2 regions of the Enterococcus sp. AZ170 genome follow, and region 2 is predicted to be linked to the other one. Evidence: a T-box and tRNA genes for the amino acid it is inferred to sense, from the RefSeq annotation. Region 2 holds a T-box; the other holds one or more tRNA genes.
The links. A T-box is a leader RNA that pairs with one kind of tRNA and senses whether it is charged. The one in region 2 lies ahead of argS (arginine--tRNA ligase), so its partner is inferred to be a tRNA-Arg.
Positions count from the first base shown of each region.

Region 1: it has a tRNA-Arg gene. The T-box ahead of argS (arginine--tRNA ligase) is inferred to sense a tRNA for this amino acid. The anticodon was not compared.

Region 1 is NZ_CP172947.1:3,404,536-3,416,412, reverse strand. Features, by position in the region: rRNA gene IGJ55_RS16370 (23S ribosomal RNA) at 1-1,697, shown strand, start outside; rRNA gene rrf (5S ribosomal RNA) at 1,795-1,910, shown strand; tRNA gene IGJ55_RS16360 (tRNA-Val) at 1,925-1,997, shown strand; tRNA gene IGJ55_RS16355 (tRNA-Lys) at 2,004-2,076, shown strand; tRNA gene IGJ55_RS16350 (tRNA-Leu) at 2,089-2,170, shown strand; tRNA gene IGJ55_RS16345 (tRNA-Thr) at 2,204-2,276, shown strand; tRNA gene IGJ55_RS16340 (tRNA-Gly) at 2,285-2,356, shown strand; tRNA gene IGJ55_RS16335 (tRNA-Leu) at 2,371-2,456, shown strand; tRNA gene IGJ55_RS16330 (tRNA-Arg) at 2,555-2,628, shown strand; tRNA gene IGJ55_RS16325 (tRNA-Pro) at 2,712-2,788, shown strand; partial or broken gene IGJ55_RS16320 (transposase) at 3,369-3,704, opposite strand; partial or broken gene IGJ55_RS16315 (IS110 family transposase) at 4,132-5,249, shown strand; partial or broken gene IGJ55_RS16310 (transposase) at 5,388-6,369, shown strand; gene IGJ55_RS16305 (hypothetical protein) at 6,626-7,660, shown strand; gene IGJ55_RS16300 (AMP-binding protein) at 7,765-9,207, shown strand; gene IGJ55_RS16295 (hypothetical protein) at 9,204-9,731, shown strand; gene IGJ55_RS16290 (hypothetical protein) at 9,751-10,683, shown strand; gene IGJ55_RS16285 (hypothetical protein) at 10,673-11,877, shown strand, end outside.
Region 2 is NZ_CP172947.1:1,957,180-1,969,056, reverse strand. Features, by position in the region: gene IGJ55_RS09475 (PTS mannose/fructose/sorbose transporter subunit IIC) at 1-330, shown strand, start outside; gene IGJ55_RS09470 (mannose/fructose/sorbose PTS transporter subunit IID) at 342-1,202, shown strand; gene IGJ55_RS09465 (zinc-binding dehydrogenase) at 1,224-2,453, shown strand; gene IGJ55_RS09460 (penicillin-binding transpeptidase domain-containing protein) at 2,748-4,784, shown strand; gene tsaB (tRNA (adenosine(37)-N6)-threonylcarbamoyltransferase complex dimerization subunit type 1 TsaB) at 4,915-5,634, shown strand; gene rimI (ribosomal protein S18-alanine N-acetyltransferase) at 5,618-6,166, shown strand; gene rimI (ribosomal protein S18-alanine N-acetyltransferase) at 6,170-6,640, shown strand; gene tsaD (tRNA (adenosine(37)-N6)-threonylcarbamoyltransferase complex transferase subunit TsaD) at 6,637-7,677, shown strand; T-box leader at 7,739-7,944, shown strand; gene argS (arginine--tRNA ligase) at 8,139-9,830, shown strand; gene IGJ55_RS09430 (Gfo/Idh/MocA family protein) at 9,913-10,866, opposite strand; gene IGJ55_RS09425 (hypothetical protein) at 11,143-11,664, shown strand; gene IGJ55_RS09420 (hypothetical protein) at 11,685-11,877, shown strand, end outside.

The DNA of each region.
Region 1 (11,877 bases), 1.4 Mb from region 2:
TGTGATGGTAGGAGAGCGTTCTAAGGGCGTCGAAGCTAGATCGTGAGGACTAGTGGAGCGCTTAGAAGTGAGAATGCCGGTATGAGTAGCGAAAGACGGGTGAGAATCCCGTCCACCGTATGACTAAGGTTTCCTGGGGAAGGCTCGTCCGCCCAGGGTTAGTCGGGACCTAAGCCGAGGCCGAAAGGCGTAGGCGATGGACAACAGGTTGATATTCCTGTACCAGTTGTTTTTGTTTGAGCAATGGAGGGACGCAGGAGGCTAAGGAATGCATGCGACTGGAAGTGCATGTCCAAGCAGTAAGTCTTGAGTAGAGTCAAATGCTTTACTCTGTACGGACAAGCTGTGATGGGGAGGGAAATAATAGTACCGAAGTTCCTGATGTCACACTGTCAAGAAAAGCTTCTAGTGAGAAAACAACTGCCCGTACCGTAAACCGACACAGGTAGTCGAGGAGAGTATCCTAAGGTGAGCGAGCGAACTCTCGTTAAGGAACTCGGCAAAATGACCCCGTAACTTCGGGAGAAGGGGTGCTGACTTCGGTCAGCCGCAGTGAATAGGCCCAAGCGACTGTTTATCAAAAACACAGGTCTCTGCAAAATCGAAAGATGAAGTATAGGGGCTGACGCCTGCCCGGTGCTGGAAGGTTAAGAGGATGGGTTAGCTTCGGCGAAGCTCAGAATTGAAGCCCCAGTAAACGGCGGCCGTAACTATAACGGTCCTAAGGTAGCGAAATTCCTTGTCGGGTAAGTTCCGACCCGCACGAAAGGCGTAACGATTTGGGCACTGTCTCAACGAGAGACTCGGTGAAATTTTAGTACCTGTGAAGATGCAGGTTACCCGCGACAGGACGGAAAGACCCCATGGAGCTTTACTGTAGCTTGATATTGAGTGTTTGTACCACATGTACAGGATAGGTAGGAGCCGATGAACCCGGAACGCTAGTTTCGGTGGAGGCGCTGGTGGGATACTACCCTTGTGTTATGAACCCTCTAACCCGCACCACTTATCGTGGTGGGAGACAGTGTCAGGTGGGCAGTTTGACTGGGGCGGTCGCCTCCTAAAGAGTAACGGAGGCGCCCAAAGGTTCCCTCAGAATGGTTGGAAATCATTCGCAGAGTGTAAAGGCAGAAGGGAGCTTGACTGCGAGACTTACAAGTCGAGCAGGGACGAAAGTCGGGCTTAGTGATCCGGTGGTTCCGCATGGAAGGGCCATCGCTCAACGGATAAAAGCTACCCTGGGGATAACAGGCTTATCTCCCCCAAGAGTCCACATCGACGGGGAGGTTTGGCACCTCGATGTCGGCTCGTCGCATCCTGGGGCTGTAGTCGGTCCCAAGGGTTGGGCTGTTCGCCCATTAAAGCGGCACGCGAGCTGGGTTCAGAACGTCGTGAGACAGTTCGGTCCCTATCCGTCGCGGGCGTTGGAAATTTGAGAGGAGCTGTCCTTAGTACGAGAGGACCGGGATGGACTTACCGCTGGTGTACCAGTTGTTCTGCCAAGGGCATTGCTGGGTAGCTATGTAGGGAAGGGATAAACGCTGAAAGCATCTAAGTGTGAAGCCCACCTCAAGATGAGATTTCCCATTTCTTTAAGAAAGTAAGACCCCTCAGAGATGATGAGGTAGATAGGTTGGAAGTGGAAGTGCAGTGATGTACGGAGCGGACCAATACTAATCGGTCGAGGACTTAACCAAAGAAACGAAATAAAAAAGTTTTTCGGAATGTTTGATTCTATTACTTCAATCCAGTTTTGAGTGAATAATCACTCAACTAAATAGCAACAACACCCAGTGTGGTGGCGATAGCGAGAAGGATACACCTGTTCCCATGCCGAACACAGAAGTTAAGCTTCTTAGCGCCGATTGTAGTGAAGGGTTTCCCTTTGTGAGAGTAGGACGTCGCCACGCTAAAGTGTTGTCTTGGAGGTTTAGCTCAGCTGGGAGAGCACCTGCCTTACAAGCAGGGGGTCGGCGGTTCGATCCCGTCAACCTCCATTTTTTGAGCCGTTAGCTCAGTTGGTAGAGCATCTGACTTTTAATCAGAGGGTCGCAGGTTCGAGCCCTGCACGGCTCATAGGAATATTTTGCGGGTGTGGCGGAATTGGCAGACGCACTAGATTTAGGATCTAGCGCCTTACGGCGTGGGGGTTCAAGTCCCTTCACCCGCATTTTTAGTCTTGTTTTTAACTAGGCGCTTATACGCCGGCTTAGCTCAGTTGGTAGAGCATCTGATTTGTAATCAGAGGGTCGAGGGTTCAAATCCTTTAGCCGGCATCCAGACTGCGGAAATAGCTCAGTGGTAGAGCACCACCTTGCCAAGGTGGGGGTCGCGGGTTCGAACCCCGTTTTCCGCTTAGCTTGTTCTTTCGCCGGGGTGGCGGAACTGGCAGACGCACAGGACTTAAAATCCTGCGGTGAGTGATCACCGTACCGGTTCGATTCCGGTCCTCGGCATTGCTTTGAAACACTATAAATGTCAATTGTACAATTGACAGAATAGATGTTGGCAAGTACGAAGTAGATGAATTCATCTGGCTTTGATCCTTGTTTTAGCACCCATAGCTCAACTGGATAGAGTGCTTGACTACGAATCAAGAGGTTAGGGGTTCGACTCCCTTTGGGTGCATAGTTGAAATGTCTGACTACGGTTTAGAGGGTAGTGGTACTAGTTCCTTTTAAGCATTTAGTCTTTTTTTATTATTATAGCTACGGGAAGTAGCTCAGCTTGGTAGAGCACTTGGTTTGGGACCAAGGGGTCGCAGGTTCGAATCCTGTCTTCCCGACCATTTTGTCATTATTTAAACCTGCACCAAAAAAATTTTTTAAGGTGTTAGGTACTGAGATAAATGTGTCGAAGAATCCGCTAGAATTAGCGGATTCTTTTTTATTGTGCGCTTTAATGCTTATTACGGGGTCGAAGCTATCAGCAGCTTCATAAGATAGGTTGCAACTTGAGTATACAAGAACTTTAGCAAATAATGCTTGGTTAAACAAGTGTTTGATATAATTGGGTGCAGTAGCATACACTTTATGGCAACCTTCGATCATCTCAAGAATTCGACTATAGTTCTCTTTTGCATGTTGACCATAATTAACATGGAGCTTCAATTGGTTATCAATACCGATAAGTGAATTTTTCAAAGTGGCTTGTTCCTTTTTGAAAAGTTCGATTGGAATTGCATCTTCATAATGGGCTTCTAGTAATTTCCTTTGTTTTCTTTTTTGACCACTCCTTATTCATTTTTTTGTGTCTCACCAATGTCTTACCTCCCTTGTCAAATAGTCTTTTGACCTCTTCTTTTTATTATATAGACATGGCTCGCAAAAGTCTTTATTCTTATCTAAATAGGACGAAAATATATAGTTCGTCCAACGCATTCCATGCTTTTCTTTTGCATCTGCAAATATTCGTTCAATTGTCTGTTTTCTCTTTCTATACATTTCTTTATTCAACGTCGTATGGCGTTGATGTTCAAGTTTGTCCATCAGATCAGCCCAAACATATCGAGTCACAACTTTTTGATGTTTTTCACTCAGAGTACAGGGTTCAAGTAATGGACAATGAATGCAGAGTTTTGGATTAGATTTATACGTTCGATAGCTCTCACGAGTGATTGTTGAAAATGACAAATGACTTATACCTTGAGAACAAAAATAAATATCATTAAACATAAATACTTCATAATCGAAGTAACCACTTTTGAAAAGTATAACTCATGTGGTTAATAAAAGTTAAACATAATAAAATATATAGTGGTACTGATTAGTATTGAAATCAATATATAGATGGAGGTGTGTACTATGGCTTGTAAAACACGCTCATAATAGACTTTAACAGTTAGACCAGAGCTTGGGACAAACACCCATGAGGGCGATCGCCCTCACCGAACAGAATGAAAACGAAAGTGATCGACCTGCAGGCTTTTTCCTGTCATACTTAGAGATGACAGGAGTGGCTTGTAGGTCGATCACTTATTGAGGTTCTGCTCCAAGTAACCTTGAGGGACAAACTAGATCATTCTACTTATTTGCACCAATCATTAGGTCATAGAACCTGCGTATAAAAATAAATTGTTTCTATAAGTAGAATAACCTCTTCTGTAATTTTTTTCAAGGAGGAATGTTGAAAATGGAAGATGTACTTCGTTCTTGTTGTGCTGGATTAGACATCCATCAAAAAGTAATTGTTGCGTGCATTATTCGTTCTGCTGAAGGGAAAAAACGCCCAGAAAAATTCTTTGGTAGTTTTGATACGACAACTCGTGGTCTTTTTGACCTATCTGATTGGTTGACTTCTTACGAAGTCACACATATAAGTATGGAAAGTACCGGTGTTTATTGGAAATGCGTGTGGCGGATTTTACAGAATCATTTTGAGCTGCAGTTAGCGAATCCTCGTCACATCAAAAATATTCCAGGAAAAAAACGGATATGAAAGATGCGGAATGGATTGCTCGTCTCACACGATTAGGAGTCGTTCCTACAAGTTTTGTTCCACCAGAACCTATTCAAGAATTGAGAGATTTAACACGTTATCGCAAACATTTAGTGGAAGATTTGAATCGGGAAAAAAATCGCGGACACATGGTAATACAGAATGCTGGAATCAAATTAACCTCGGTGATTAAAGATATCTACGGAAAATCAGGTAGAGCGTTGCTCTATGCTTTAGTAAAAAACAGGCCAATCACAGAAACACTCATTTTAGAGTGTGTTTATACAACATTACGCAGAAAAGTGCCTCAATTGCTTGAATCCCTAGAAAAACAATTAGTAGAAGTCGAAGAAACAATAAACGACTATCTCGTTCCTTATGAAGAATACGTAGAACGTTTAGAGGAAATCCCTGGAATCAATCGAAGAACGGCGGCAGTTGTACTTGCAGAAGTAGGAATAGATATGTCTGTTTTCCTCTCATCTGGGCATTTGGCTTCATGGGCAGGAGCGAGTCCAGGAAATAATCAAAGTGCTGGAAAGACGCGAAGTAAACGGGTAGGAAAAGGAAATTCTTATCTAAAAAAAGTCTTAGCACAAGGGGCACTGGCGGTTTCCCAAGGGAAACCTACTCGAATTCAAGCATTTTTCTTTCGAGTAAGAAGAAATGCTGGACACAAAAAATCGGTTGTAGCGACCGTTCATTTATTGTTACGTATCATTTATCGGATGTTTTCCGATCAGTCCCGCTATGATGAACTTGGAGAAAGTTATTTAAAAAATAGAAAGAACACTCTAATATATAACTGCTAAAGTGTTCTAGACCAATTATGGCTAACTACGCATTAGGTAGGAGGTAGCCTTTTTTTGTTTTTTTTACGAGTTTAGTTTTCGTATAATAAGTCCTAACGAAAAATCCAGATACCAGTCAAATTGATTGACATCTGGATTATTTTTAAAAATTATACCACAAATCAAGTCATTCTTCCTCTAGATTTTAGCTTTCAGTTAGAAAATAATGATATCGCATTCGCTATTGATCAATTAGTTGAAAGTATTCCCGAGGCACATTTTCTTCCTTTTCACCATCAAATGGGCCCTTCTTCTTATCATCCGAAAATGATGATGAAGATGATTTTATGTGCCTATACACAATCTGTGTTCTCTGGTCGAAAGATTGAAGCTTTAACGAAGGATAGTATCCGGATGATGTGGCTCACTCAAAGTTATCAGCCGAGCTATCGAACGATCAATCGTTTCCGTGTGAATCCCTTAGTGAACGCACTCCTTCGGGAGTGCTTCGTCCAATTCCGTAGTCAATTAGTCAAGGAACAATTAATCGATGAAGATGACATTTTTATAGATGGCACAAAGATTGAAGCCAACGCAAATAAATATACCTTTGTTTGGAGAAAATCCGTTGATAACTTTGACAAAAAGCTCACTGAGAAATCAACCTTCCTTTATAATGAATTTTCGAAATTATTCTATTCGTACAGATAAGTATGGGTTTACACGGTATTTAAAACAATATGAACGTGAAGACTGCTCGAATAGTCCTCTTCGAAGCCAATGTACAAAAGCGAAGAGTAACAAGAATTGTGGGATTCATAAGAACATGAACTGGGAATACTTTAAAGCGAGGATTCAACAGCTACTTTCAGAAGCAAAAACAGGTAAACTCTACCGTCAACGAAAAATTGACGTTGAACCAGCTTTCGGACATTTGAAAGCTTGTTTAGGCTTCACTCGGTTCTCTGTTCGAGGAAAACAGAAGACACATAATGAAATTGGCTTTGCGTTAATGGCTGTAAATTTAAGGAAATATCGATTGAATAGACCCAATAATAAACATGATTCTCCCCATAATCTAAAAAATAGAAGACTGAAAATCTTTTTTATGATTTTCGGTCTTCTATTTTTTGGTTCTTAGGACTTACGTCCCAAACTCTAGTTTGCATGGTAGGAATGGGTGTTGGAATATACTTAGTAAGATACTGTATTTGGAACAGTTAGAATAGACTAATTCTGGCTTTTTTTTTGTATTTTAAGCATAAAATAGAAGAAAAAAGTATTTCTATAATTTCTTAATAAACTGTGAATAAAAGAAAAAATTTTGTTGCTTAGCATAAAGTATTAAAAAAATGCTGGCTTTTTATTAGAATTAAGTTAAAAAAGGTGGAGATTAAATGGGTGAAAGGATGAGAATGTTTATTGCATTATTCTTATGTAAGAAAAAATGTATTCCACAAAAGAAATTATGTGAAGGAATTATAAGTGAAAGTCATTTTTCAAATATGATATCAGGTAAGTATCATTTTGACCAGCAAACATATTTTTTGATGTTAGATAGAATGCAGGTATCAAATCATTTTAAAAATATGAGATTAACAAATGAGTTATTTAAACATTTTTTTATTGATAATATTTATGAGATCGCTGATTTATTTTCAAATTGTCAATTTGAGTCTGCAATGTTCAAATTAGACTGTATTAATTTTGATATTTTCTATTCTTTAATCAATAAAATGTCTGAATTAATTTCTTCAGAAGATTCAAATGTTATAGAACTAGTTTTTTGCTTAAAAAAAATTTATGAAGGAGCCTCTGCTTGTAATGAGCAGTTGATAAAAATAGGAAGATGTACGGATAGTATCGAGAAGAAAGTGAATTGGCAAGTTGAAGAAGTTATACAAATTATGGCAAGTTTAAATACAGAGGTCGAAAATACTGTTTTTCAAGATGAAGTGAGTGATTCAGACTGTAATCAAAAGCAATTAATGCTGCTTATCATGGAGCATATAACAAAAGAAAGCTTTCAAGATAGTCTAGAATTGATTGATAAGAATAATGAGAAATTACCTAAAGACAATTTTCTAAAGATCATTAAGAGTTTTTGCTTGTTAGAAATTCGCGAAAAGGAACTTGCAAAAGAAGAATTAAAAAAAGTCAAAGGAATAATTTACAATAAAACACTAGAGCATATTTATATGTATTGTTGTATTAATTTAGAAGAAAATATTAATTTTTTACATTATGAAGAGACAATGCTTTTGTGTTGTAGTTTTTTTTGTAACAATCATGTGCTTTTATATCAAAAAGCTGCTATTAGAAGCTTGGCCCATTTTTATTTTAATCATAGAAAATATAAAAAAGCTGCTGAATACTTAATAAAATCAGAAAAGTTGACTAAATATACTATGTGCAACAAAAAAGTTCGTTAATATAAAACAAGAATTCCTTAAATAAATACTGTTTGAATAGGTAAAATGAACAAAAAATTATTATAGCAACTTAGGAAGGAGAATGCGATATTCTATATAAAAATGTGATTAAAAATGCAAAAAATAGTCCTTATAAAATTATTTTTAAGTCAGGGAAAAATGAACTAACTAATAAAATCTTATATGAAAAAACTCAATGTTGTATAAATTACTTCAATGCCCATAAAATATTTGATCAAAGTATATTAATTGAATTTTTTGATGAGATTGAAATTATTCCTATATTGATAGCTACAATTACTTTAGGAATAAATGTCTGTTTAGTTGATTTAAAAAGAGAAAGTAAATCAAAAAAACAACGTAGAATTATTTTTCATCCAGAAATAATTATTATGGAGAGTGAGAATGTATTAGTTAATAATGAGATTTCTATCAAGTCAATTTATTCCTCAAAGTATACTGGAAATAAAACTGATATTGACTATTTCATTGAAGATAGACAAGTACTGACCATTTTTACTTCAGGTTCTACAGGTGTACCCAAAGGGATTAAAATAATGATGTCTAATATTTATTTTTGTATCGAATCTATTTTAAAGATATTGAAACTAAGTTCGGAGGATAGAATTGGTCTATTTCTTCCGATTACATTTGATTACGGATTGTATCATATTTTTTTTACAGTAATTAAAAATTGTAGATTAGAATTCTTTTCTGAAGAGTATTCAGAGTTTGCGCTGCTGTCTTTTATTTCAGAGAGAAAAATAACTTTTCTGCCCTCATTACCTAAAACGACAACAAATTTAATCTGGTTGGCCAAAAGAAACAATTTGTTGAATATGTTGTCGTTAAAAACGATAACAAACACAGGAGAATATTTATCTCCTTCAATACAGGAACTAATTTGGGAACAAAATCTAAATTTAAATATCTATTTTATGTACGGCATTACGGAATGTAAGAGAGTTTCTATTTTAACTCCGGAAGAATTCAAATTTAAACCAACTTCTGTAGGAAAACCATTGCCGGGAACAAAAGCTTATGTGATAGATCATGAATCAAATAAATTAAGTGAATATGGTTATGGCGAATTAGTTGTAGAAGGACCAAGTGTTACATTTGGATATTTATCAGATAAATCAACAGAAGAAGCTATCCACTATTTTGAGATTGATAAAGCGCGATATTTTAGAACTGGAGATCAATTTTATATTGATCAGCAAGGTTACTTATTTTTTGAAGGGCGCAGTTCAGAATTTATCAAATATAATGGCTATCGGATTGATCCATTTGAAATAGAATCAATCGCAATGAAAACCCCTGAAGTGGTTTTTGCAAAAGTATTTACACTTGATGACCATTTCTTTTTGGTCTATCAGGGAGAATGTTCAGAAAAAATCGTAAGAGATGGATTAAAGTTTAAACTCGATAAGTACAAAATTCCTAAAGTGTTAAAAATAAAAAAAATGCCATTGACCTCTAACAGAAAAATAGATGTTCTAAAGCTTAAAAAATATTGTGCTGAATTGGAGAGCCCTACTGAATGAAAAGTATAAATATATCAAAACATTTCAATAACAAAGCTTATCAGAAAGATGATCTTGATAATGAGGCTATGCTGACTTTATTGGGTACCGCTTTTCCTTACCCTAAAAATATATTTAGCAATCGATCAGATTATAAAATTTGCTATGATGAAGAATTAGATAATTTTGAAGCGAAAAATAATAATATTAAAATTGAAGCAAAAGAAAAATTTGATTATCTGGGAATCATCGCTTTGGGGTTGTATGGTGATTATATAGAAAAAGTCGTTGTTGGATCAGAAAGAGGCGAGTATGAAGTAGAAGTTAATTTCCCGAATTTTAGCAGAACATCTGTCAATTTTGAGAATACTTCTATTTTTTACACAACAAAATATGTTATTTCCCAACACCCAGAAGCAAGAAAAATCAATCAACAGGCTTCTGTTTTTGAGATGAAGGTACCTTTAGATTCAGAATATAAAGTAGACTATATAAAATTACCAGATAATTTATGTATTCGGATTTTTGCAATCACATTATTTTAAAAATAGAGGGGTAGATTAAATGTTACAAGAGCCACAGTTTAATTGTTTTGAGATGCTTTTAGCAGAAAAATTAAAAGCTATGAATTATGAATTTAAACATTTTTTTTGGAGAGCTGGTTTGGAATATGGAAAGCAATGCCACTCTAATTTATTTACAATCGCTACCCAAGATCATTATTATGATTACTATTTCTTGAACTATTTTGGTATACTTCTTGAGGAAAAAATTAATCCTGCTATTGAAGTGGAAATAGAGCAGAGTGGGAGTTATATAATTAAACTAGATTATTTTTTTCTGAATTACTGTAATATGTATCAAAAAGAGCATCATATTCATGCATTCATAATAGATATAAACGAAGATCTAGTTTCGATTCAGGATAATTACTTTGGCTGTGAGAAAATCATAGAGAAGGAAACCTTACTATCATGGTGGAATTATTCCCAAGAATTTGTTAAATGTAAGTTTGTTCGAATAGAAGTAATAGATGCGGCAACTTGCAAAGAGATTAGTACGTTAGAAGCATTGCAACATAATATAAAATTGATGACTGATCAGAATATATATCAGTCCTATGGGGATTACCAGTTTAGTTATGGATTCGACGCCTTAGAAAAAATTGTAACAGATATTTTAAAAGCAATAGTGAACAAAGATTTTTACAGACTAGATAGCTTCTCAGAAGGAATTGATACTATTCGAAGAAGTAGGAAACAGGCAGCCGATTTTTTTGAGCTTAGAGGTGAAGTAAAAATTCGATCTCTCTATCTTAAAATTTATACTAAATGGTCAAATGTATTTATGTCTATTTTAAAAATAATCGTATCAACTTGTATTCAAGAAGAAATTTATGACACAATGGAGCGATTATTGAAAGAAATAACAGTAATGGAACATGATGCAGTGGATTTTTTAAAAGAAAGGGTCAAAGAGATAAAAAATGAATCTTGAAAAAGTAATCGAAAACTACGGCAGCCCCGTATATATCTATGATTTGAATATAATTTCGAAAGCATATACACGACTGAAAAAAGCTTTACCAAAAGATAGTACTATTTTATATTCAGTGAAATGTAATAACAATCCAGGGGTAATTAGGCATTTAAGTAAGTTAGGTAGTCACTTCGAAGTCGCAAACAAAGAAGAATTTATGCTATTAATAAAAAATAATGTAGAACCTAGCAAAATTCTTTTTACTTCTCCGGCAAAAACGTATAATGAAGTACATTATATGATTTGTCATGGACTTAGTCTGATTTCATGTGAATCTATTCCAGAATTTGAAATGCTCAACCATCTTTGTATGTCATTAAATAAAGAAATTGGCATTTTTATTAGGTTAAACATTTCTTCAAAAAATAGTCACTCATCATTAAAAATGGGGGGCAGTTCGAGTCAATTTGGCATAGATCTCGAGGTTTTTCTAGAAAATATAGACAGGTTTAAATCGGGACACATTACAGTGAAGGGTATACACAGTTTTTTTGGTAGTAATATTACAGACTTGAATGAAATAGTTTCAAATGTAGAAGCGATAGTGGAAATAGGAAATAAAATTGAGCACATGGGTATTTCTTTACAGATGCTAGATTTAGGTGGTGGATTTCCAGCCCCGTATGCAAGTAATGATAATGCATTTGAGCTTACTTCCCTAAAAGAAAATCTTGAAAAATGTTTTATGAAGATTGATAATCGAGAAAGTAAGAAATGTTTCTTTGAATCTGGCAGATATTTGACTTCTGAATCTGGAGTTCTTTTAGGGAGTATTTTATATAAAAAAGTGAGCAAAGGCATACCGTATTTGATTTCAGACGTTGGAATACATTGTTTGAACGGGTTTTCTGGAAGTAGGAGAACACTACCACCTAAAAATGATATCAATTTTATGAATAGTAGCCGGGGAGAAAATTGTTACAGATTAGTTGGGCCGTCATGTTCTCCTTTGGATATCGTTAATTCTCGCGTTGAAACATCAAGAGAGATTTACTCGGGAGACCTATTTTATATAAACAATGTTGGAGCATACGGTTTATCCTCTAGCTTAATCAATTTTTTAAGCAGAGAAGTACCTAAAGAGATTTGCTTTTACAATAATCAAATTGTTTCTATTTCTCAGACTATCATTGAAAAAAGTGAAATTGAATT
Region 2 (11,877 bases):
AGTGCGGAAATGGTCAATAAAATGTTGGCAATGATTCCAGAAGTCGTTACAGGTGGGCTGGCAGTAGCTGGCGGCTTTATTGTGGTAGTCGGGTATGCCATGGTTCTAAATATGATGAGTGTAAAATACTTGATGCCATTTTTCTATTTAGGGTTTGTTTTAGGTGGCTATTTGGAATTTAGTTTGCTTTCATTTGGTGTGATTGGTTTAATCACTGCATTGATTTATGTTCAATTGAATCCTAATTTTACTAAGTCACTCACCTTACAACCAAACGAACAGATGGTTTATTCAGGAGCAATTGTTGCAGACGATGAATTAGATGATTAGGGAGGAAAAAAATGGAGACAATAGTGAGCGAAACGATTGAGGAGCAGCCCTTACAATCCGTCATCACAAAAAAAGATTTAATGATGACGTTTGTTTTTTCAAACTTTCAACAAGCATCTTTTAATTATGAACGGATTCACGCACTTGCTTTTTGCGTAGACATGATTCCGACAATCAAGAGAATTTACCATACAAAAGAAGAACAGTCGGAAGCGCTAAAACGACATTTAACATTCTTTAATACAACACCAGCTGTCTGTGGTCCTGTGATTGATGTAACGATTGCGATGGAAGAAGCCAAAGCAAGTGGCGCTGATATCGATGATGGTACGATCAACAGTTTAAAAGTGGGCTTGATGGGTCCGTTAGCAGGTGTGGGCGATCCCTTAGTTTGGGGGACTCTGCGTCCGATTGCAGCAGCAATCGGTGCCTCACTTGCTTTGTCTGGGAATATTTTGGGTCCTATTCTCTTTTTTATAGCTTTTAATGCCGTTCGTCTGAGCATGAAATGGTTTGGTTTAACTTATGGATTCAGAAAAGGTTTAGACATCGTTAAAGATCTGTCAGGTAATCTTTTGCAGAAATTGACGGAAGGTGCGACCATTTTAGGGCTATTTATCATGGGTGTCCTTGTGACTAAGTGGACAACGATCAATATCCCTTTAGTTGTGTCAAAAACACCTGGACAAGATGGAAAAATGATTGTTACGACAGTTCAAAATGTGTTGGATGATTTAGTTCCTGGGCTGTTAGCCTTAGGATTGACCTTGTTAATGATGAAATTATTGAAGAAAAAGGTAAGCCCGATTGTATTGATTTTTGTTTTATTCGCAGTGGGAATTGTAGGGTATGGATTAGGTCTTTTAAATTAAAATAGTTGGAGGTATTTTAGGATGGAAACAAAAGCAGTCCGTTTATATGGAAAAAAAGATTTACGCTTAGAAGCGTTTGAATTACCTGAAATTAAAGAGGATGAAATTTTGGCCTCTGTTGTGACAGATAGTATTTGCATGTCTACATGGAAACTGGCTAATCAAGGTCAAGAACACAAAAAGGCACCGCAAGATTTAGAGCACAACTCAATTATTATTGGGCATGAGTTTTGCGGTGAGATCTTAGAAGTGGGTAGTAAATGGCAAGGGAAATACCAAGCAGGAGAGCGCTACGTAGTACAAGCAAACCTTCAATTGCCAGATCGTCCAGATTGTCCAGGATATTCCTATGCCTATACAGGAGGAGATGCAACGTACATCATTTTATCGCGAGATGTTATGGAGCAGGACTGCTTAATTCCATATAAAGGAGAGACTTACTTTGAAGGCTCATTGATCGAACCTTTATCATGTGTGATTGGCGCATTTGAAGCAAATTATCATTTGATTGAAGGCTCTTATGAACATAGAATGGGAATCAAATCAGATGGTCATCTACTAATTATGGGCGGTACCGGTCCAATGGGCTTATTAGCAATCGATTATGCCTTGCATGGGCCGACCACACCTAAAAAAATTGTGATCACGGATATGAGTGACGAAAAATTAAAACGTGCTGAAAAATTATATCTAAGTCAAAATGGTATTGAAGTGACATATCTCAATGTAAAAGAGTTAGAAAATCAAGTTGAGGTTCTAAAACAAACGGTTTCTGGAGGATTTGATGATATTTTTGTAATGGTTCCTGTTTCGGACGTTGTCGCGGATGCTTCTAAATTACTGAACCCAGATGGCTGTCTGAACTTCTTTGCAGGGCCGCAAGACAAATCATTTTCAGCACCAATCAATTTCTATGATGTACATTATTCATTCACTCATTATGTTGGAACTTCAGGTGGAAATACAGAGGACATGCGCAAGGCTGTTGAACTGATTGAAAAAAAACAAGTAAAAGTTGCCAATGTCGTCACGCATATTTTAGGGTTGGATGCGGTAGCCGAGACAACCTTGCATCAACCAGAAATTGGTGGAGGGAAGAAGTTAGTTTACACACATTTGTCTTCTAAATTACTTCCATTAGCGGAAATGGAAAACCATAATGCTCAATTAGCTGATATCCTTCACAAGACTGATGGTATTTGGAGTAAAGAAGCAGAAGAATATGTACTAAAGAGTTTTAATAGAATTTAAAATATACAAGGAAAGTCATTCGTAAAATACGAGGCTTTCCTTTTTTAGGGTTAAAAGCTATGGCTTTCATAAAGTTTTTTGCTACCATAATTTTTTTGACTATACCTGCAAATGAATAGATGAAAACATTATTGTATCGCTGACTATAAATAAAATTGTACTTATAATATTTATCAGCGCAAAAAAAGTCGAATTATTTATAATTTTGATAAATACTTCTTTTTTCTATCATAGATTTAGATGAATAAGGTATAATGAATAGATAGAAAGAAACAAGATTTGGGGGATTGGAAAATGGAAAGAGTGACCAAAAAAAAAGGAAATAAACCAGTGATCATAGTGATTAGCGCTGCCGCAGCTGTAATAGTTTTGGCGGGAGGTTATTTTGCTTATAGTTCGTGGCAGAAAAATCAAGAGTTGAATAAAGCAGAAAAATCGGCGAAGTCTTTTTTAAACTATCTTTCAAAACAAGAATTTGAGCAATTACCTGAATTACTAAATGAAACTTCTGTAAAAGAAAGTGGTTATGATGATGCCAAAGTTGTAGAAAAATACCAAACGATTTTTTCTGGTATTCAAGCGCAAGGAATCAAGAGCAAAAACATCAAAGTCACCCAAGAAAAAGAAGGAAAATACACATTTACTTACAATTTAGAGATGACTACGCCACTTGGCAATCTGACAGATTTATCCTATAAAACAACGATCCAAAAGGATACTGACACATATAAAATCAACTGGGCGCCTAATCTGATTTTCCCTGAAATGACAGGACAAGACAAAATTTCGATTGGGGTAGATGCAGCAAACCGAGGAGAAATCATCGATCGCAATGGAGAAGGCTTAGCTGTCAACCAAGCTTTTGATCAAGTAGGCATTGTACCTGGGAAACTAGGAGAAGGACAAGAAAAAACGAATAATATCAAAGCATTTAGTGATCAGTTCAAGATTTCTGTAGATGAAATCGAACAAAAACTCAAGCAATCATGGGTCCAAGCGGATTCTTTCGTACCGTTAACAGTCTCTTTTGAACCAGTTACGACTTTGCCAAAAGGAGCTGCCTCTCAGGATGCGACTGTTCGTTATTATCCATTGAAGGAAGCATCTGCGCAATTGGTTGGCTATGTTGGCACAATCACAGCAGAGGACATTGAGAAAGACCCAACTTTAAGTAGTAATGGCGTTGTTGGGAAAGTTGGTTTAGAGCAGGCTTATGATAAACAATTAAGAGGACAAGACGGCGGTAGTATCACGATTACTCAGGAAGACGGTACACCAAAAAGTGTCCTTCAGCAAGTGGATAAAAAGGATGGCGAAAAAATCCAGTTGACGATTGATAAGAATGTACAATCTCAAGCCTATAACATTTTCAATAATCGTCCAGGAAGTGCTGTGATCATGGCCCCTCAACAAGGCGATTTATTAGCAGCAGCTAGTTCACCATCCTTTGATCCAAATAAGATGGCGAATGGCATTTCTCAAACGGATTATGATGCGTATGCAACCAATGAAAACTTACCATTTACTGCCCGATTTGCGACAGGATATGCGCCTGGATCGACCTTTAAGACAATCACCGGCGGAATTGGCTTAGATGCCGGCACCTTAAAACCAGAAGAAGAAATTGCAATCAATGGCTTGAAATGGCAAAAAGATGCATCTTGGGGGGATTACTTCGTGACCCGAGTTAAAGAAGCTAGCCCAGTAAATTTAAGAACAGCATTAGTCAATTCTGATAATATTTATTTTGCAGAACAAACCTTACGGATGGGTGAAGAAACATTCAGAACAGGTCTGGACAAATTTATCTTTGGCGAAAAACTAGATTTGTCGATCCCGATGAATCCAGCACAAATCTCGAATGAAGATAAATTTAATTCGGAAATTTTATTGGCAGATACAGGATATGGTCAAGGACAACTGTTAGTGACACCGATTCAACAGGCTGCTATGTATACTGTTTTCCAAAATGAAGGGAAACTTGTTTATCCGAAAATTGAACTGAATAAAGAAACAAAAGTGAAAGAAAATGTGATCAGTGCAAATGCAGCGAATACAATTGTGACTGATTTGTTAGGTAGCGTAGAAGATGAAACGGGATACGTTCATAATATGTATAATCCAGATTTCTCTTTAGCAGCCAAAACTGGAACTGCCGAAATCAAAGAGAAGCAAGATACAGTCGGGAAAGAAAATAGCTTTCTTTTAGCGATGGATCGCAGTAATAATAAATTCTCTGCGATGATCATGGTAGAAGATTCTCGAAAAAATGATACGGCAACCAATATCAGCAAACCGTTGATTGATTATTTAGAAGCGAATAGCAACTAATCAATCAAGCGAGAGGTAAAGCGCAACAAGCGATTTTGCCTCTTTTTGCTTTTAATTCTTCATGTTTTTACGAAAGAATAAAAATATGCTACAATAGACCAACTAGATGATGAAAGAAAGGGACTTTTTTGTGCGGATTTTAGCAATCGATACCTCGAATCAAACGTTGGCAGTTGCAGTTTGTGAAGAGAAGAAACTATTAGGACAATATACAATCACCGTAAAACAAAACCATAGCTTAACTTTGATGCCTACAATCACACGATTAGTAAAAGATATTGGGTTGACACCTACTGACATTGATCGAATCGTTGTGGCTCAAGGACCAGGTTCTTATACAGGCTTACGAATTGGTGTAACGACAGCGAAAACACTTGCGTATACACTAAAGAAAGAATTAGTTGGTGTTTCAAGTTTAAAGACCTTAGCTGCCAATTGTGTGCGGATTGAAGGCCCCATTATTCCAGTATTTGATGCCCGAAGAAATAATGTTTACACTGGGGCTTATGAATATGTTGATGGCAAGTTGAAGATGATCAAAGCAGATCGCCATAGTGCAATAGACGTGTGGTTAGAAGAATTAAAAGAATTTGAACAAGTTTATTTCGTTGGAGAAGATGTTGAAAAATTCCGTGTTCAAATCGAATCAGTATTACCCCATGCACAGATCAATCCAATTACTCAGTGGCAAATTCCCAGTGGTGTGACTCTTGCGGAAATTGGTGGAGAAGCGGAGCCAGAACCAGAAATTCACCACTTTTTGCCTAATTATTTAAAACGTGTGGAAGCAGAAGAAAATTGGCTAAAAGAACATACATCAGAGGTAGAAAATTATGTTGAAAAAATTTAATCTTTTTCATAGTATTCTAGGAAAATTCTTTAAAAATCGACCCTATGATGCCAGAACGGTCGAAATTTCAAAGCAAGAATATTTTATACGTGCAATTGTACTTGATGATATCAAAGATCTTCTTTCGATTGAAAGAGAAGTCTATGCTGGGGAATTACCTTGGACAAAAACAGCATTTTTGATGGAACTTCAAGCAGCAGAGCCGCACTTATATTTACTTATTCAAAAGGATGAGCAAACGATTGGTTTTGTTGGATGTCGGATATTTGGTAAAGATGCGCACATTACAAATGTCGCTGTTTTGACTCAATATCAAGGAAATGGAATTGGTAGTTTTTTGATCAGAGAGGTCCAGGAATTTGCAAGAGTCAACGATTGTCAAACAATTTCTTTAGAAGTAAGGATCAGCAATAAAAATGCTCAACGTGTATATCGGAAACTGGGTTTTGTTTCGAATACGATCAAACCAGCCTATTATTCGGAAAATAAAGAAGATGCATTAGAAATGATGTTACACTTAAAAGAAGAGTGAAAGATGTATTATTCAAAAGAACAATTACCAGTAAATCAGGCGGCGGAAAAACTTTGGACTTTAAGCAATCAGTCATACAGCAATGGTTCGCCGTGGTCCCTAGAACAATTTAGCCTTGACTTAACTCAAAAAACGAGTGATTATCTTGTGCTGATCGATCAAGAACAATGGCTTGGTTTTGTCAGTTATCACTTGGTTTTAGATGAAGTGGAGATCACTCATGTTGTGATCAACAAAGATTTTCAACACCAAGGGTATGGTAGTCGATTAATCGATCAACTGATCCAACGCTTTGTTGAACAAAACGTTTCTCAGGCTTTTTTAGAAGTACGTGTGTCTAATTCAAAAGCACAAAAATTATATGAAAAAAAAGGATTCAAACCCATCAACCGTCGAAAAAATTATTATAGTCATCCTAAAGAAGACGGAGTGGTCATGTGTTTAACTGTTAAGGAAGTGAAAATGAGTCAATGACTTTTTTTAATAAGGAAAGAAAATTAATACTCGCTATTGAAAGTAGTTGTGATGAGACGAGTGTTGCCATTATTGAAGATGGTTCCCTGATATTGTCGAATGTCGTAGCTTCTCAAGTCAAAAGTCATCAGCGTTTTGGCGGTGTGGTGCCAGAGGTGGCTAGTCGTCATCATGTGGAAGAGATTACATTATGTATTGAAGACGCTTTGACAACAGCGGATGTCAAACCCAGTGAATTGAGTGGGGTTGGTGTTACTTATGGCCCAGGCTTGGTTGGGGCGTTATTGATTGGGATTTCGGCTGCTAAAGCATTTGCTTGGGCACACGATTTACCGTTGATTCCAGTGAATCATATGGCTGGCCATATTTATGCAGCCCAATTTGTAGAACCGTTGCAATTTCCCTTAATGGCACTATTAGTGAGTGGCGGTCATACAGAACTGGTTTACATGAAAGAAACAGGCTCATTTGAAATCGTCGGCGAAACACGAGATGATGCAGCTGGTGAAGCGTATGATAAAGTGGGTAGAGTTTTAGGATTAAGCTATCCGAGTGGGAAAGAAATCGATAACTTAGCGCATCAAGGTCAAGATACTTATCAATTTCCACGAGCAATGATTAAGGAAGATAATTATGATTTTAGTTTTAGCGGGTTGAAAAGTTCCTTCATCAATACAGTTCATAATGCGCAGCAACGAGATGAGGAATTAGTGATTCAAGACTTAGCGGCAAGTTTTCAGGAGAGTGTCATTGACGTTTTAGTAGCCAAAACAATTCGTGCTTGCCAAGAGTATCCAATTAAGCAGCTAGTGATGGCCGGTGGTGTCGCAGCGAATCAAGGCTTACGTGATCGGCTAAGAGCAGAAGTTACAAAAAAACTACCAGGAGTAACCTTTATTGTGCCACCGCTTAGATTATGTGGTGACAATGCGGCGATGGTCGGAGCTGCGGCTTTTGTTGAAGCAGAAAAGGGTCATTTTGCCGATTATCAATTAAATGCTGATCCTAGTTTGACCTTTATGACTATTAAAGAGTAAAAATCAACAACCAAACACTAGGCATAGCGATAAATATTTGCTATAATAAATCCAGTTTCATATTGATTCATTGAAAAAGAGAGTACTTCATTAGAATTAACCAAGCGATTTCGGGAGGGTGAAAGCCGAAGATAATCAAATGAAGGAAACGCACTTTGGAGAATCTGCATAGGCAGACGGTTATCTACCGTTACTAGATTAAGAGGGTTCATCTTTTGCAAAGAATGAACAATTAGAGTGGTACCGCGGGAAAATCTCGTCTCTGGTGTTTTTTAACACTAGAGACTTTTTTGTTGTTCATCACTCCACTTTGTGTGATCTCATCAATTTATAAGAGCTAAAGCTCTAAAAATCGAAGGAGTACGATTGGCATAGCTAGAGTGGAGGATGAAGAATAGTTGAAAAATAAAGTGAGAGAAGTTACCTTTTAAACAATATAATCAACCATCAGGAGGATATTTATGAACAACAAAGAAATCGTAGCAAAAGCCATTTTTGAAGTGGTAAAAGAAGACCTATCATTAGAAACAGTTACAGAATTATTGGAAAATCCTAAATCTGCCGATCATGGAGACGTTGCTTTTCCAGCCTTTTCATTAGCTAAAGTATACCGCAAAGCACCGCAACAAATTGCGGCTGATCTAGCAGAGAAAATTGGTGGAACAGACTTTGAAAAAATTGAAGTAGTTGGACCTTATTTGAACTTTTTCATGAATAAAAAAATGGTCAGTCAAACAGTCATCGGCCAAATTGCAAAAGAAAAAGGACATTACGGAGATAGTTCGATCGGTGAAAAGGGAAACGTCCCGATTGATATGTCGTCACCTAATATCGCTAAACCAATTTCGATGGGACATCTGCGCTCGACTGTTATTGGGAATTCGATTGCTTTTATTCTTGAAAAAATCGGCTACACCCCGATTCGCATCAATCACTTAGGCGATTGGGGCACTCAATTTGGTAAGTTGATCGTGGCTTACAAAAAATGGGGTTCTGAAGAGGCTGTTAGAACGGCACCTATCACTGAATTATTACGTCTATATGTGCACTTTCATGAAGAAGCTGAAACACAACCTGAACTAGATGAACAAGCTCGTGCTTGGTTTAAACGACTAGAAGAAGGCGATGCACAAGCAACAGAACTATGGCAATGGTTCCGTACAGAATCGTTGAAAGAGTTTGACAAAATATATGCAATGCTGGAAGTTTCGTTTGATTCTTATAATGGAGAAGCTTTCTACAATGATAAAATGACTGAAATCGTTACAATGTTAGAAGAAAAACATTTATTACAAGAAAATCAAGGAGCAGAAATCGTTGATTTATCTGCTTATGATTTGAATCCAGCATTGATCAAAAAATCAGATGGGGCCACGCTTTATATTACACGGGATTTAGCTGCGGCTGTTTATCGCAAACGGACATATGATTTTGCAAAAGCAGTCTACGTTGTAGGGAATGAGCAAAGTAATCACTTCAAACAATTGAAAGCTGTTTTAAACGAACTTGGATTTGATTGGTCTAAAGATATGCATCATATTCCATTTGGATTGATTACTCAAGGTGGTAAAAAATTATCAACTCGTAAAGGGAAAATTGTTTTATTAGAAGAGGTATTAAACGAAGCAGTTGAACTAGCAAATCAGCAAATTATGGAAAAAAATCCTGATTTGCCAAATCGCGAAGAAGTGGCTAGACAAGTGGGGATCGGTTCAGTTATTTTCCATGATTTGAAAAATGATCGCTTGAATAATTTTGACTTCGCCTTAGAGGAAGTTGTTCGTTTTGAAGGGGAAACAGGCCCCTATGTGCAATATACTCATGCACGTGCAATGAGTATATTAAGGAAAGCTGATTTTACGATTGATGAGACAAAAGAATATGCCTTAGATGATAAAGAGAGCTGGGAAGTGATCAAGTTATTGCAAAAATTCCCAGAAGTTGTTATCCAAGCAGCTGATAAATATGAACCATCAGTGATTGCAAAACATGCGATCCAAGTTGCACAAGCCTTTAACAAATACTATGCTCATGTTAAAATTTTAGCTGACGATGAACAAAAAGAATCACGTTTAGCTTTAGTTTATGCCATGGCAACAATTATCAAGGAAGATTTAAGATTGCTTGGTTTACATGCGCCAAATGAAATGTAATCTGATCTATTGATTAAAGATTGATTTAAGAATAATCGCCTCTAATTGTCGTAAATGAATACAACAATTAGAGGCGATTATATTAATTTATCCAAGTTTGTTGCATTTGATCTAATAGATCGATGACGTCTTTGGTTAAAAAAAGTGATTGGTTCGGTAATGTTCCTTCGATTATTTTGATCATGTTTGTAATTTCATAATTCAATGCTTCGTTAGTATCACCTGAAATGATTGTTTCAACCGTTCCATCATTAAAATAGACTTTTGCTTCATCTGCGCGTGGGTATTCGTTGATCACAATATACGCTTCTTCAAAAGCTACAATCCCTTGCTTAGGCATTTTTGCTTGAAAACTTAAGGAAACAGTTGCCATTTCCTGTACGTCATTTTGTAGAATCGTTGCTGATTGCTCATCTACACCAGTTGAAAATGGCTGCATAACTGAAGCTATGACCTTAGGCTGAGCAGTGAAGAACCAACGAACAAAAGATACTGCATATGTTCCAATATCCAAAAGAGCACCGCCAGCTAAATCTGGATTAAAGAAGCGATTGTTAGGGTCAGGCTCTTTATAGCTACCAAAAGGTGCTTGAATCATTTTTAATTTACCAAAACGATTCGCATCAATCAGGCTTTTTAATTCGTGATATAAAGGCATATTGAAAATCGTCATCGCCTCGGCCAGTATCAACCCTTTTTCTTCAGCCAATCTTATTGCTACGGTCAATTCTTCACTGTTCATCGTGATGGCTTTCTCGCAAAGAACGTGTTTACCAGCTTCCAATGCTTTTAAAATATGTGAAATATGTTGTCGATTAGGTACAGCAATATAGATAATATCGATCAAGTCGTCAGCTAATAATTCTTCAAATGATCCATAGGCTGTAGAAATAGCATGTTCCTTAGCAAATGTTTGCGCTTTTGTTAAGGTTCTAGATGCAACCGCAGCGATACGGCTGTTCTCTTGGTGGAAACTATTCGCAAAGCTGGCTGCGATATCTCCAAGTCCAATGATGCCCCAGTTGTATTGTTTCATAATGATTCCTCCTAATTTTAGAAGCGGATGGTTTAATCCAGCTACTGAGTAAAGTAATTTTTGGTTGATGCTGAACAAACGTATCAGGTTGGGAAACTCAGTAATTTTATTATACATGAGAAGTTGGAAATGAAGGGATATTTTGATTAGAAGCCTGAAGATGTTTGATTATTTATCGGGAAAAATTGAATGTTTCTTAAAAAAATAGAAATAAGTGATCCAAAGAGATGCATTTTTCGGATATTTTCAGTAAAATAAGGAAAGGAGGCGAAAGTCATGCACCAAATGTATATAGATATTCTTATTGATGCAATTATTGAGCAATTTGAAACAGAAGAAAAATTTTATACAGACTATCTCCAAACCTCAAAAGAAAATTGGGATAACTGGAAAAAAGGTAGAGTCAATTTAACGAGTGAGCAAATGCAAAAAGTAAAAAACTTATTTTCTGATTATGAATGGATGTTGACACAAAAAATATTACGTCAAACCGTTCTGTTCCCAGAAAAAAGAAATATTGCTGTTTCAGAATACAAACGTTTAAAAACACTAATCGCTAAAAAATGGCTGCAATCAGGAGCTGGTATTGCTGAGTTGATTCCATCAAAAGCAAACCATGAAGAAAAAGAACAAGCATTCATTGATTTAAAAGTCACGCTGTCTTACGGTGAATGGGGATTTGATGATATTGTCACTTTCCGATTGCCAGCTACCTTACAAGGACAATTAGAAGGCTCAAAAGTAGAATTGCTTGATTGGGTAAATGAAAATTTGATGGGTACTTACGTTGGTGAATAAGGAAGTAAGGGAGTTTTTTTTTGAAACAAATTTTAGGTATTTTATCGGTTATCATAGTACTAGGTGCTGTAATTTTTGTCTTATTTGGTCATCCAGCCTCAAAAGATAAAAATAATAATACAAATGAGAGCACCGAAGAAACAAGTACAACCGTTTCAACCAGTATATCTACGTCTGAAATACAAATGAAAACATCGACAACTATGACTACAA